Regions from separate parts of the Arthrobacter sp. 10L430 genome, predicted to be linked through region 2. Evidence: predicted binding sites of a transcription regulator. Region 2 holds the regulator's gene; the other holds the start of a gene.
The links. The regulator HrcA, encoded in region 2, represses chaperone genes, less so after heat shock. The targets are predictions, from matches to a motif close to TTNGCACTCGNNNNNNNCGAGTGCNAA.
Positions count from the first base shown of each region.

Region 1: groL (chaperonin GroEL) is a predicted target of HrcA. The motif match lies at 4,177-4,203, and genes of this name have one in related genera.

Region 1 is NZ_JBFTJD010000029.1:26,516-33,595, forward strand. Features, by position in the region: gene AC1DDG_RS18935 (siderophore-interacting protein) at 1-408, opposite strand, end outside; gene AC1DDG_RS18940 (uracil-DNA glycosylase) at 454-1,230, opposite strand; gene AC1DDG_RS18945 (DUF3263 domain-containing protein) at 1,345-1,719, shown strand; gene AC1DDG_RS18950 (LytR C-terminal domain-containing protein) at 1,770-2,414, shown strand; gene AC1DDG_RS18955 (cold-shock protein) at 2,573-2,776, shown strand; gene AC1DDG_RS18960 (ABC transporter substrate-binding protein) at 2,809-4,092, shown strand; gene groL (chaperonin GroEL) at 4,382-6,010, shown strand; gene AC1DDG_RS18970 (RNase H family protein) at 6,129-7,080, shown strand, end outside.
Region 2 is NZ_JBFTJD010000005.1:119,708-126,787, forward strand. Features, by position in the region: gene AC1DDG_RS07040 (16S rRNA (uracil(1498)-N(3))-methyltransferase) at 1-476, opposite strand, end outside; gene dnaJ (molecular chaperone DnaJ) at 479-1,606, opposite strand; gene hrcA (heat-inducible transcriptional repressor HrcA) at 1,665-2,678, opposite strand; gene AC1DDG_RS07055 (DUF3097 domain-containing protein) at 2,891-3,745, shown strand; gene AC1DDG_RS07060 (alpha/beta fold hydrolase) at 3,796-4,743, opposite strand; gene AC1DDG_RS07065 (SDR family NAD(P)-dependent oxidoreductase) at 4,881-5,705, shown strand; gene AC1DDG_RS07070 (hypothetical protein) at 5,799-6,308, shown strand; gene AC1DDG_RS07075 (helix-turn-helix transcriptional regulator) at 6,644-7,080, shown strand, end outside.

The sequences.
Region 1 (7,080 bases), on a different contig from region 2:
GCCGCCTCCCGGGCCGGTGAAGATGATGCTGTCGCCGGGCCGGGCGGAAGCGGCCCACGGACCTGCCAGCCCCTCGTCACCGTGGATGACGAAGTCGATGGCCAGTTCACGTGCAGCCTCGTCCACCCACCGGACCGTGTAGGTCCGGGTGTGTGGCCACTGCTCCCGCGGCATCGTTTCGCGGACGGCCCACAGATCCAGCGGCTCCGGATATTCCACGCCCGGCTGCGGGAAGGCAATCTTGACGTACCTGTCCACGAAGCCGTTGTTCACATAATCCGCGAACCCGTCGCCGCCCGCCACAATCCGCACCATGTGCGCGGAAAGCTGCTCGCGCCTGATGACGGTGAGGTTGATCTGGGGGCGGGATTTCCGCGTGGCGGACGTCGCGGCTGGAACAGAAGTCATGAAAGTAAGCCTAGGCTAAGTAGCCTGCCCGGCTGCATCGGGGCGTCACAGAACGGGCAGTTCCCAGTCAACTCCGCCGTCGCCCTGCTCCTGCAATAATCCGTTGGCCCGGCTGAAGGGCCTGGAGCCGAAAAACCCGCGGGATGCAGACAACGGGCTGGGGTGGACAGTGGCCACCACCGGGGTGTCGCCGAGCAGGGCGCGCAAGCCTTCGGCGTCCTTTCCCCAAAGCACAGCTACCAGCGGGAGCCTGCCGCCATCCGCCGTCCGGCGCGCAGCAACGGCGGTGACCGCCGCCGTCGTGATGGATTCCCAGCCTTTTCCGCGGTGTGAGCCGGCGGCGCCCCCGCGCACGCTCAGGACCCTGTTGAGCAGCAGCACGCCCTGGCCGGCCCACGCACCGAGGTCGCCGTGGACCCTTGCCGGAAGCCCCAGGTCCGATTCAAGTTCCTTGTAGATGTTCGCCAGGCTGCGGGGGATGGGCCGTGTCCGGCCGTCCACGGAGAAGGCCAGGCCCACTGCGTGGCCCGGCGTGGGGTACGGATCCTGGCCCACAATCAGCACCCGCACATCCGCCAGAGGCTGGCGGAAAGCCCTGAGGACGTTCGACGGCGTAGGCAGCACCGCATGCCCCGCCGCCACCTCACCGGCCAGGAAGGACAGCACCGACCTCAGCTCACCCTCCACCGCGGCCAGCGCCCCGGCCCAGTCAGGAGCCATAAGTTCAATCAGGGGCATCCCGGCCATCTCGGCGAAGCCAAGGGTCTCCGTCTCGGCTGCCCCCAGCTCAAACAGGGGTTCAGGTTCAGTCACAGCACCCATTCTCCCAGCAGCCGCCCGCTGCGCCACCCACGTCACACGGCGTAAATGACAACGCTGTTATTCGTCCGTAACATGGGTGGTGGACTTTTACCGGATTCAGCGAAGGAGGATGCAGTGGCGGAGCCGTTGCAGGACCATCTCGCAGAACAGCATGCGGCGCCGAACCCGCAGGCGGACCAGGCGCAGAACACCGGACCGCGGCGCGGTTCGCTGCTGGATGACTTCCAGTTGCGGGACTCGCCGCTGAGTGAGCGTGAGCAGCAGATGCTGGCGCTGGAACGGCAATGGTGGAAGTACGCCGGCGCCAAGGAACAGGCCATCCGCGAACTGTTCGACCTCTCAGCGACGCACTACTACCAGATCCTCAATGCACTGATCGATACCGAGACTGCGCTGGCCCACGACCCCATGCTGGTGAAGAGATTGCGTAGACTACGTACGTCACGTCAGCGGGCCCGCACTGCACGCCGCCTGGGGTCTGACGCGTAATCGTTAGTGCCGAACCGCCGGCAGAAGACCAACAAGGACGTCGCTTTACCATGACCAATTATGCTCGGGACGAATTCGACAGGGTCCCTGAAGCCTCTTCCCGGCAGGGCGTACACCGTGCCGTTTCGGCGCCGTCCCGCCCGCGTTTGTGGCCCATTCTGAGCGTGGGGATCGGCGCCCTTGCCGTCGGCCTCGTCGCGTTCCTCCTGCTGCCGCAACTTGGGTTCCAGGCCGCTGCTAGCCCGTCGTCAGCCAACGCCGCAGGCGCACCGTCGTCGACGCCGTCAGCGACTTCCTCAGCCAAGCCGTCCACGGAGGTGAAGGCGTCCGGCGCCTCGAACGCCGCTGCGCCGTCCGCCACCCCGTCATCATCGCCCTCTGCCACAGCTCCTGCAGCGGCCCAGGCTCTCGGGTCAACTGTGGACAAAACCCTCCCCGTTTCGGTCTACAACGGCACGCTGACGTCCGGACTCGCGGGCCGGGTGGGAGCCACGGTCCAGGCCGACGGCTGGGCCCTGGGCCAGGTGGCCAACTGGCAGGGCGCGCCTCAGCAGCAGTCGGTCATCTTCTACTCAGATGCGGCGCACAAGGCCAGCGCCGAGGCCATCGGGGCCCTGCTGAACATCACGACGTTCGTGGAAAGTGCAGAGTTCCAGACCCCCGTTGCCGTGGTGCTCGGCCCCGGATTCCAGTGACGATTTGGGTTACGCCTGAATAACTATTGCCGCCGGTTCCGGCTTTCTGCCTGCCTCCCGGCGGGCCCCAGTGGATAGAGTGATTTCAGGCTTCGAAGCGTAATTCACGGCACACGCTGAGGTGGGCCTTACGGAAGCAATCTGAAAGTGTGGAGATCATGGCATTGGGAACCGTGAAGTGGTTCAACGCTGAAAAGGGCTACGGCTTCATTACAGTTGACGGCTCGGGCGATGACGTCTTCGTGCACTGGTCTGCGATTCAGGGTGATGGCTACCGCGCGCTCGATGAGGGACAGCGCGTTGAACTTGAGGTCGGCGAAGGCGAAAAAGGCCCCCAGGCGGAAAGCGTCCGGCCCGCATAGTGGTGTTCCCCGCCGCCCGCAGCCTTGCCCCCGTGACAGCCCGACGGCGGACCGGCACCTGGACATCCGCCCGCGCCGCCGCCTGGGGTGCTGCAGCCGTTGTGGCGCTGAGTGCGTGCTCCGGATCAGCCGGAAATGCCCGGACAGCATCTGTCGAGGCCAGCGGCGACGGCACCTTGCGGATCGGCCTGATTCTGGACAACACCGGCGGCCAGGCGTTCCTGAACGGTGCGCAGCTGGCGGCCGCCAAACTCGCCATCCAGGAGATCAACGCCGCCGGCGGCCACAAGGGCAAGCCCGTGGAGCTGCTGCCGGAAAAGGTCAGCGCTGACACCGCCGCCCTGGCGCGGGAACTCGTGGACGCGAAAGCGGACGTGGTGATCGGCCCTACCGATTCGAGCCACGCTCCGGCCGCCATCGACGTGCTGTCCAAGGCCAAGGTGGCGCTCATTTCACCCGCCAACACTGCCTGGCAGCTGAATACCTACAAGAGCGGCGGATACTACTTCCGTACCGCGGCCGCCGACGTTGCGCAGGCAGCCGTGCTGGTGAAGCTGGCCAAGGACGGCGGCGCCAAGAGCATCGCTGTGGTCCACGAGGACGGCGCCTATGGCACGGAAGTGTCGACGGCCGTGGCCGCAGCCGCGAAGAGCGCAGGGCTGGATCCTGTGACAGTGGCTGGCTTCAAACCGGGCGACTCCCAGGAAGCGGCAGCGGCTGCCCGCGATGCCGCCCCGGACGCCGTCGTCGTGGTTGCCCGTGAAGATGCACAGGGCGCCATTGCCGAGCTCAACAATGCTGGGCTGTCAGGAAAGAAGCTAGTCCTGGCCGACGGCGCCTTCAAGCAGTACGGTTCGGACCTTGCCTCCAAGGCGCTGGACGGGGCCCACGGGATCGTCCCCGGAGTCTTCCCCTCCGCGCACCTGCAGGGTGAACTCGTGGCGGTGGACGCAGGCCTCAAGGACATGACCTACGCCGCGGAAACCTACGACGCGGTGAACCTTGCGGCCCTTGCCGCTGCCGCCGCCGATGACGACGCCGGTGCGTCGGTGGCCGCGAAGCTGATCTCCGTCTCGGGAGGCGCCTCCGTCGCGGCAACACAACCCGCCGGCAAGCCGTCCGCATGCAGGACGTACAAGGATTGCCTCGCCGCTGTCAAAGCCGGAACCGCGGTTGACTACGACGGCGAGTCGGGGCCGGTCCGGTTCGATGCGGACGGCGAGGTCACAGTGGCCAACTACATGGTGTTCACCTACGGCGCTGATAACAAGGCGAAACTCACCGGGAGTGAAACGGCCAGCCGGACCGCCGATTAATCGCTGGGAGCGAAGCGGGCACGCAAGCTCCCGGAATTTCGCGCCTACTGCTTGCACTCTCCCCGGGGGAGTGCTAATTATTGATTAGCACTCCTGCGTATCGACTGCTAAGGCATCGCCCGGTTTAGGCCGTCAGCGAGGCCGGCGGCCGTGCATGGAGCGAAAGAAACACCTGGTTGGGGTGAGATCCGTACTGCCGGCATACAGAGGCCTGCAGGAAAGATCGTCCGTCGCGGGCACCGCAGCGAGGTTCATTCTTAACGACTGTCCCGAAAGGACTACTGCCGTTATGGCCAAGATCATTGCATTTGATGAAGAGGCACGCCGCGGTCTTGAGCGGGGTCTGAACATCCTCGCCGACGCCGTCAAGGTCACCCTCGGCCCGCGTGGACGCAACGTCGTCCTCGAAAAGAAGTGGGGCGCCCCCACGATCACCAACGATGGTGTTTCCATCGCCAAGGAGATCGAGCTGGACGATCCTTACGAGAAGATCGGCGCCGAGCTGGTCAAGGAAGTTGCCAAGAAGACGGATGACGTCGCTGGCGACGGCACCACCACGGCTACCGTGCTGGCACAGGCACTGGTCAAGGAAGGCCTGCGCAACGTCGCGGCCGGCGCTGACCCGCTGTCCCTCAAGCGCGGCATCGAGAAGGCAGTTGAAGCGGTAACCCGCGAACTGCTGGACAACGCCAAGGAAATCGAAACCAAGGAAGAGATCGCCGCTACGGCCTCCATCTCCGCCGGTGACGATGAAATCGGTGCTCTCATTGCCGAGGCCCTGGACAAGGTCGGCAAGGAAGGTGTCATCACCGTCGAGGAGTCCAACACCTTCGGCCTGGAGCTGGAGCTCACCGAAGGCATGCGCTTCGACAAGGGCTACATCTCCGCGTACTTCGTCACGGACACCGAACGCCAGGAAACGGTCCTGGAGGACCCCTACATCCTGATCGTCAACTCCAAGATCTCCAACGTCAAGGAACTGGTTGCTGTCCTCGAAAAGGTCATGCAGTCCAGCAAGCCGCTGCTGATCATCGCCGAAGACATCGAGGGCGAGGCTCTGGCCACGCTGATCGTCAACAAGATCCGCGGCACGTTCAAGTCCGTCGCCGTCAAGGCTCCGGGCTTCGGTGACCGCCGCAAGGCGCAGCTCGCCGACATCGCCATCCTCACCGGTGGCCAGGTCATCGCCGAGGAAGTCGGCCTGAAGCTGGAGACCGCTGGCCTCGAGCTCCTGGGCCGCGCCCGCAAGGTTGTTGTCACCAAGGACGAGACCACCATCGTCGAAGGTGCCGGCGACGCCGACCAGATCGCCGGACGCGTCTCCCAGATCCGTGCCGAGATCGAAAACTCCGATTCGGACTACGACCGCGAGAAGCTGCAGGAGCGCCTGGCCAAGCTGGCCGGCGGCGTTGCAGTCATCAAGGCCGGTGCCGCAACCGAGGTTGAGCTCAAGGAACGCAAGCACCGCATCGAGGACGCCGTCCGCAACGCGAAGGCTGCTGTTGAAGAGGGCATCGTGGCCGGCGGTGGCGTTGCGCTCATCCAGGCAGGCCTCAAGGCATTCGCCAACCTGAACCTGACCGGCGACGAAGCAACCGGTGCGAACATCGTCCGCGTTGCCATCGACGCTCCGCTGAAGCAGATCGCCTTCAACGCAGGCCTTGAGCCCGGCGTTGTGGTCGACAAGGTCCGCGGCCTGCCCGCAGGCCACGGCCTGAACGCTGCAACCGGCGAGTACGTCGACCTGCTGGCTGCCGGCATCAACGACCCGGTCAAGGTAACCCGCTCTGCCCTGCAGAACGCGGCTTCGATTGCCGGCCTGTTCCTCACCACCGAGGCAGTAGTAGCCGACAAGCCGGAGAAGAACGCTCCGGCCATGGGCGGCGGCGACGACATGGGCGGCATGGGCGGTTTCTAACCCCCGGCCTTCCTATCGCTGAATAACGCGTAAGAGCAGCGGCGGCCCCACCTTCGGGTGGGGCGATTGCTGGCGCGCCGGAGGGTGGCCGCACGGAACGAACAACCAGGGCGAGCTGATGGCTGTGCTGGACCTGTTCCGCGCTACGGCCCACATTCCCCAGGAGGACCTCCGGATCCTGTGCGACAGCCAGTACGTCATCAACTCGGTGACCAAATGGATGCCGGGCTGGAAGCGCAAGGGATGGCGCAAGGCCGACGGCAAGCCGGTGCTGAACGTGGACCTCCTGAAGGAGATCGACAAGGAACTGGCAGGGCGGAAGTACACCTTCGAATGGGTCAAGGGCCACGCCGGCCATGACCTGAACGAAGCGGCCGACGAGCGTGCCCGGGCCGTGGCCGTGGCCTTCCAGCAGGGAGTGGCCGCACGCTCCGGGCCCGGCTTCCGCGGAGCGCCGGCGCTCGGCGCAGAGGAGGCCCGGGCAGGCGCCCAGCCGAACGCCCGGGCCGGCACCGACGGGCCCGCCAGCACGGAACCGGCCAGCACGGAACCGGACCGCACGCGTCCGGACCGCACGCGTCCGGACCGCACCGGACCGGACGAGGCCGACGAACTGGACCTTTTCGGCGGCCAGGACATCTCAGGACCGGACCTCCGCAGGCAAGCCCGCGGCGACGTGGCTGGCATGGGTCTGTCCGCCGCCAGCGAGCCGGATCTCTTCAGTGAACTGGGTGCGGATGCCTTTGCCGCGGCCCCCGGCAGCCCCAGCCCGGAGGAATCCGTGGAGGCGCTTGAGCGCGAACTCCTCCGCCCGGATGTGCGCAGCGACATCGGGCGGACCGGCGTGCTTCTGCATCCGGAGTTCACGGAGATCGGCAGCTCCGGCCGGATCTGGACCCGCGATGCCATGATGATGTCGCTCGAGGAAAGCCCGGGCGGTCCGACCGAGCTGGAGGTGATTAGTGCCGACCGGATCGGCGCGGACGCCATCCTGCTCACCTACCGGAGCCACTCCCGCGCCGGCGCGGACCTCCGCAGCTCCTTGTGGGTCCTCGACGGCGGACAATGGC
Region 2 (7,080 bases):
GTGTCGACGGCGGCACGCACCTCCGGGATCCAGGCCCGCCGTGCCTGCTTGGCGGCGGCGGACACGGCGGACTGCCACTTGGCGTGGGCCTTGGCCGCCCGCTCGGCCTTCCACCTCACGATCGAACGTTCCGACTGCCACGGGACGACTGCGTCGATGCCAAGCTCCGTGGACGTCTCGATCGCCAGTTCGTCACGGTCGCCCTTGGCAAGGGCCTGGACCAGCACCAGGCGAACGCCGGGCCGGTCTTCAATCGTGACGGAAGAACACTCCACGGTCAGTTCTCCCGGCGCTACCCGCTCCACTGTCCCGGTGAGGCGCCGGCCGGCACCGTCGGCGATGTCGACCGCCTCCCCGACGGCCAGCCGTTTGACTGTCACGGCGTGCCGCGCTTCCGCTCCGTCCAGCACGAACAGCGAGCCGGGATGGGCGCCGTCGAGCGTTCCGGCGGCGGTGAAAAATACGGGGTTGCTCACCGCTACAGGTTACCGAGGCGGTCCCGCAGCTTCGCGAAGACGCCGCCGCTGGCGGCGAGCTTGCCCTCGGAGAACTGCTCGCCGCGGAGCTTGGCCAGCTGACGCATCAGGTCTTCCTGGGCCGGATCGAGCTTGGATGGCGTCTCGACCTGCAGGTGCACCTTGAGGTCGCCGCGGCCGTAGCCCCGGAGGTGCGTGACCCCGAGGCCGCGGAGGGTGATGATCTCGCCGGACTGGGTACCCGCCTTGACGTCGATTTCCTGCTTTCCGTCGAAGGTGTCCAGGCTCATCTCTGTGCCCAGGGCCGCAGCCGTCATGGGGATGTTGAGCGTGGCGTGGAGGTCGTCGCCGTCGCGGACGTAGGTGGGGTCGTTGTTGACCCGGATTTCCACGTAGAGGTCGCCGGAAGGACCGCCGGCCGGGCCGGCTTCGCCCTGCCCGGAAAGCTGGATGCGCGTGCCGGTGGCGACGCCCGCAGGAACCTTGATGGTCAGCGACCGGCGGCTGCGGATGCGGCCCTGGCCGTTGCACTCGTTGCAAGGGTCCTTGATGACAGTGCCAAAGCCTTCGCAGGAACCACAGGGGGCCGTCGTCATGACCTGGCCGAGGATAGAGCGCACTGCCCGCTGAACCTGGCCGCTGCCGCCGCAAATGTCGCAGCGTTCAGGGTGTGTGCCTTCGCGGCAGCAGGAACCCTCGCAGGTGGGGCAGGTGACGGCAGTGTCGACTTCCAGCTTCTTATTGGCGCCGAAGACTGCGTCACGCAGGTCGATCCGAACGCTGATGAGGGCGTCCTGTCCCCTGCGCACCCGCGAAGCCGGGCCCGAGGTTCCGCCGGCTCCGAAGAAGGTGTCGAATATATCCTGGAACGCGAAGCCCTGGCCGGCGTAACTGCCGCCGCCGAAGCCGTTGTCCGTGCCGTTCTCGTTGCCCGTGGTGTCATAGACCCTGCGCTTCTGCGGGTCGGACAGCACTTCGTAGGCGTGGGTGACGGCCTTGAACCGTTCCGAGGCGTCCTCCCCCGGGTTGACGTCCGGGTGCAGGGTGCGGGCCAGCTTGCGGTAGGCCTTTTTGATCTCTTCTCCGGTGGCTTCCGGGGAGACTCCAAGAACGTCGTAGTGGCTGCTCAAAGTTCGTATCTCTTCCTGGTTGTATTGCCTGGGGTGCGGGGTTCACTGGGCCGTGGGGTCACGGTCCGAGAATCCTCGAAAGGTAGCGGGCCACCGCACGGACGGCGGCCATGGTGGTGGGATAGTCCATCCGGGTGGGCCCAAGGATGCCGATCTTCGCGGTGGCGTCCGGTCCGTAGCCGGTGGCAACCACCGACGCCTCCGCGAGTCCGTCGTAAGGGTTCTCCCTGCCGATGCTCACGGCCACTCCGCGGGGGTCCTGCGCCATGTCGCTGAGGAGGCGAAGCATGACCACCTGCTCCTCGAGGGCCTCGAGAACGGGTCCGATGCTGAGCGGGAAGTCCACGTTGGACCTGGCCAGGTTCGCGGTGCCGGCCATGACCATCCGGTCTTCCCTGCTGCTGTGCGCGAGCCCTTCCAGGGCCTTGCTCAGGGCGACGGCGGCCGGACGCTCCGCCGGAGCGCAGCCCGCCACGACAGCGGCGAGGTGGTGCGGCAGCATTGTCAGTGCCGTGCCGGCGACGCCCGTGAGGAACCGGGTCCGGAGCGCGGTCAGCGTGTCGTCGCCGAGTTCCTGGCCGACGTCGATGACCCGCTGTTCGACCTTCCCGGAGTCGGCGATCAGCACGATGAGGACTTTCCGGGGGGCGAGCTGCACAAATTCAATGTGCCGCACCACGGCGCGGCTCAGGTGCGGGTACTGCACGACGGCGACCTGGTTGGTCAGTTGTGCGAGGAGCCTTACCGTCCGGTCCAGGACGTCGTCGAGGTCGTCGGCCCCCTCCAGCAGTGACTGGATGGCCCGGCGCTCGGCCTGAGACAGAGGTTTGACGGCCGAAATCTGGTCCACGAAGAGCCGGTAGCCCTTGTCGGTGGGAATCCTGCCGGCGCTGGTGTGCGGAGCGGTGATGAGCCCCTCGTCTTCGAGCGCCGCCATGTCATTGCGGATGGTGGCGCTTGAGACCCCAAGATGGTGGCGCTCGACGAGGGCTTTGGATCCCACGGGCTCCCGGGAATGGACATAGTCCTCGACAATGGCGCGCAGCACCTCGAGCTTGCGTGGCTCGCTCATAGTCCACCTCCGATCGACCGTTACTGGGCAGGGGCAGGGGGCGCCCGACAAACCCATCGTTAGCACTCGACATGCCTAAGTGCTAACAAGTCTAATATGAGACCGCCCGTTGTTAGCATTGGTACCGCTCCGGGCGAAATTCCGGGCAGATTCCGCCGGAGGCCGGTTCCAGGCCCGTGGTGGCAACTTCCTAGTGCAAAGCGGTGTGAACTATGCAGTACCAGACCTGGGGCCCGCAGGACATTGCAGCGCCCGCCAAGAACGATTTGCCGGAGGTTCCGGTCGAGCGCGGAATGGTGCTGGAAGACGTCCAGTCCGGCTGGGTCGGGGCGGTGACGCGAGTGGAGAAGTCCGGCGGCATGCACGTCGTGGCGCTCGAGGACCGCCGCGGCAAATCACGGTCCTTCAGGCTGGGGTTCGGGTTCCTGCTGGAGGGCAGGCCCATCCGGCTAATGCCGCCGGCACCGGCGGCCAAACGCGCAGGTTCCGCCACGGCCACCCGCACGGCTTCGGGTTCGGTCCGGGTGGAGGGCCAGCGTGCCCAGGTTGCCAAGGCCAGCCGCATCTGGGTGGAAGGCAAGCACGACGCCGAACTGGTGGAAAAAGTCTGGGGCGACGACCTCCGGGTGGAGGGAATCGTCGTCGAGCCCCTGCACGGCATCGACGACCTGGCCGGTGCGGTTGCGGCGTTCCGCCCAGGTCCCGGGCGGAGGCTGGGGGTCCTTGTGGACCACCTCGTCCCGGATTCCAAGGAGTCCAGGATCGCAGAAGCCGTCATGGCCTCGCCCGGTGCGGCCGGGAACGTGCTCATTGTGGGCCACCCGTACGTGGATGTCTGGCAGGCCATCAGGCCGTCCGTTCTGGGCATCGCGCAGTGGCCGGTGGTCCCCAGGGGCACCGACTGGAAGACCGGGATCCTCGCGGCCTTTGGCTGGCCGCACTCCACGAAGGAAGACATCGGCCTGGGCTGGCAAAAGCTCCTCGGTGCGGTTCGGACCTACGCCGATCTGGAACCGGCCCTGCTGGGCCGGGTGGAAGAGGTCATCGACTTCCTTACGGTGCCCTAGGGACCTGCCGGGACCGCCGATTTCGACGCCCGGCCCCATCCAAAGACCGTTTATTGCCCGGCCGCGATCTCTTCGACAGCCTGGGCTAGAGCCTTCATGGACTCAGGACCACCATGCCCCTCGCCCTCGACGATGACGAGATGGCTCCCTTTCCAGCGCTGGTGAAGCTTCCAGGCGGTGATGACAGGGCCGCTGATGTCCCGGCGACCATGAATGAGGTAGCCGGGAATTCCGTCGAGCTCATGAACCCGCCGCATGATTTCCTGCCCTTCAGTCAGGAATCCGTCGTTGGACCAATAGTGGGTGACAAGCAGCGCGAACGTCATGCGCTCGCGCTCGTCGTCGAACATGGGGCCGGGCTGCCAGTACGGGTCCAGGGAAATGTGCGTGGATTCCCAGCGCTCCCAGGCCAAGGCGGCTGACCGGGCGTCGTCGCGGTCCACACCGGCCAGCCGGCGGGCGTAGGCATCCACTACACGTTCGCCCGGGTTTGCCTTGGCGGCATGTGCGAAGTCCTCCCAGGCTTCGGGGAAGATACGTCCGACGCCGTCGGTGATCCACCCCACCTCATCGCGGCTTGTCGTTGTGACCGCCACCAATCCGATGCCAAGTACGCGATCAGGGTGCCTGAGCGCGTAGGCGAGAGCGAGCGTGCTGCCCCACGAGACGCCGGTGACAATCCACTTCTGGATTCCGAGGTGCCCGCGCACCGCTTCGATGTCGTCGAGCAGGGCCTGCGTGGTGTTCTGGGACAGGCGGCCGAGGTCGTCCTGGACTGTCGGAAGGCTTTTTCCGCACCCGCGCTGGTCAAAACCTATGGTCCAAAACCGGGCCGGGTCGTGTCGCTTCCGGTAGCCCCCTTTTCCAAGGGAGCCGCCTGGGCCTCCGTGCAGGTACAGGACCGGCACACCTTTGGGATCCCCTGTGGCTTCCCAGTAGATCTTCGCGTGGGGTACGTCCACCCAGCCGTTAGTTGTCTCCGCGCCCTCATCGATCACCCGCTCAACGATATGGGAACATTGGCGCTTGTCACGGTCGGCAGGCCATCGCAGCGAACCATGAACGGAGCCGGCCCAAGGCGCCAGCTCCGGCGTATCATGGGTCGCGGAATGGAAGGTAAGCGGGGCCGGTTAGCATGACCAACGATCACGAACGCAACGAAGCGCCGGCGGGAAACGTTGCTCTCGTGACCGGTGCAAGCCGGGGAGTCGGCCGGGGCATCGCACGTGGCCTTCTGGCAGCAGGGTTCCGCGTTTACGGCACGGGCCGCTCGATCGACCAGGCGGACCTGCCGCTGGAGATACGCCGCCTGCAATGCGACCATCTCAACGACGACGAGACTGCACGTGTGTTTGAAGCGATCCGGTCCGAGTGCGGCGGCCTCGATCTCCTCGTCAACTGCGCCTGGGGCGGCTACGAGAAGATGGTCGAAGGGGGCGCCTTCACGTGGGCTGCGCCGTTTTGGGATCAACCGCCGCATCGCTGGACCGGCATGATGGACGCCGGTGTGCGGGCGGCATTTGTATGTTCGTCGCACGCGGCGCGCCTAATGACGCCGCGGCACCGCGGCTTGATCATCAACATCAGCTTCTGGTCCGCGCAGCGTCACCTCGGCAACACGATCTACGGCATCGCAAAAGCAGCGAGGGACAAGATGACGTCCGACATGGCCGTCGAGCTGAAACCGTTCGCTATTCCGGTAATCTCGCTCTATCCCGGCTTGGTTCGAACCGAGTCGGTCCTGGCAGCGGCGGAAAGTGGTGCGTTCGATCTCTCGACCAGCGAAAGTCCTGAGTTCATCGGCCGCGTGATCAATGCGCTGTTCCACGACCCGAAGCTGATCGCGCGGACCGGCCAGGTGCTTGTCGCCGCCGCGGTTGCGAAGGATTTCGGCGTACTGGACATCGACGGAAATTCACCGCCTGCGCTGACACTTGCGGACCTCCATGACGTTCAATAGTTTCCACGCCCCGCCGCTCCAAACGCCGCAGTCCCGGCGACCGCCCGCATGAACTACATGGCCGGAGCTGAGCCTCGGCGGTAGATTGTGTGCATGGGACCTAGTGCGTCAGGCCGTCGAGATTTACTCGCTGATCGGCTCTTGGGTGTCGCGGAGTTCAGCCACGCGCACTGGTTCTTCGGCAATCTCTATGAGGCCCTCGTTAAAGTCCCGCACCGAGTCGCGGCCTCTGAAGCAAGCCGTGAACTCCCTCGGTCACCCTTTGAAGCAGGAAGCCCCGGCCGCTACTACGCGCCGATCGCCCCGATCAACGCCCCTGCGGCCATTGCTGCCCTCGTTGCAGGGTGGAATCATTCCAACAGCAGGGTCTGGCTGGTAGTGGCTGCCGCCAGCTCCACGGCCGGTGCGGCCGCTACCGTGTATCTGCTTCGGTTCATCAACCCCGACCTGTTCTTCAGTCCACAACCTCTCAGCGAGCTGCGCCGCAAACCCCTGTTGAGGCGGTGGTACAGGGTCCACGCCCTCCGGCTCACGGCCAGCGCCGTTTCCCTGGCAGCTATCCACCGGGCCCGGACAATTCAACTCAGAAGCCGCGTTGGCTGACTGAGCCATCGTCGCCAATCCTCGGGCTCATCAACTCATGGGACTTCTGTGCGCCAATCGTGAGCGACCCCTCTGGAATGGAGGCCGGTCGGTTCTGCCCGCCTGCGCAGATGCGTAGCCGCAGGCGCAGAAAGTCAGGTAGAGAGTACGCGTGCCCTGCAGACGCATGAGGCGTTGACTGTTAAGAGGGCGGAAGCAGTGTTGAAGCCCTTCGGGCTCAGGCCGCCGGCGTCAGGATGGTTTCCGGACAGGTTCGTCCGGAGCGAGACGGGCCGGCGGCGTGAGTGCCCCCAAGTCGCCTACACCGTACGCCACCGATTAGCTAGACTGGCGGCATGACGCCGCAGGAACTCGCTAACCTGGCCCATCTGCGCCGGGCCCGCGACCTGATCGACCGCGAGTACGCCCGACCCCTTGACGTGCCCACCATGGCCGCCGGCGCCCTCATGTCCCCGGCGCACTTCTCCCGCCAGTTCAAGGCCGCCTACAGCGAGACCCCGTACAACTACCTCATGACGCGGCGGATCGAGCGGGCCATGGCCCTGCTGCGCGCCGGGATGAGCGTGACCGATGCCTGCATGGAGGTCGGTTGCACCTCGCTGGGTTCCTTCAGCTCACGTTTCACCGAGATCGTGGGCATGACACCCAGCGCGTACCGGGCCCGCGAACACCACGCCGTGAAGGCTATGCCGTCGTGCATCGCCAGGCAGCACACACGGCCCGCTCGCAAGCCGAGCAGGATTGAAGAAGCGTCCCCGCGAACCCTGCAATA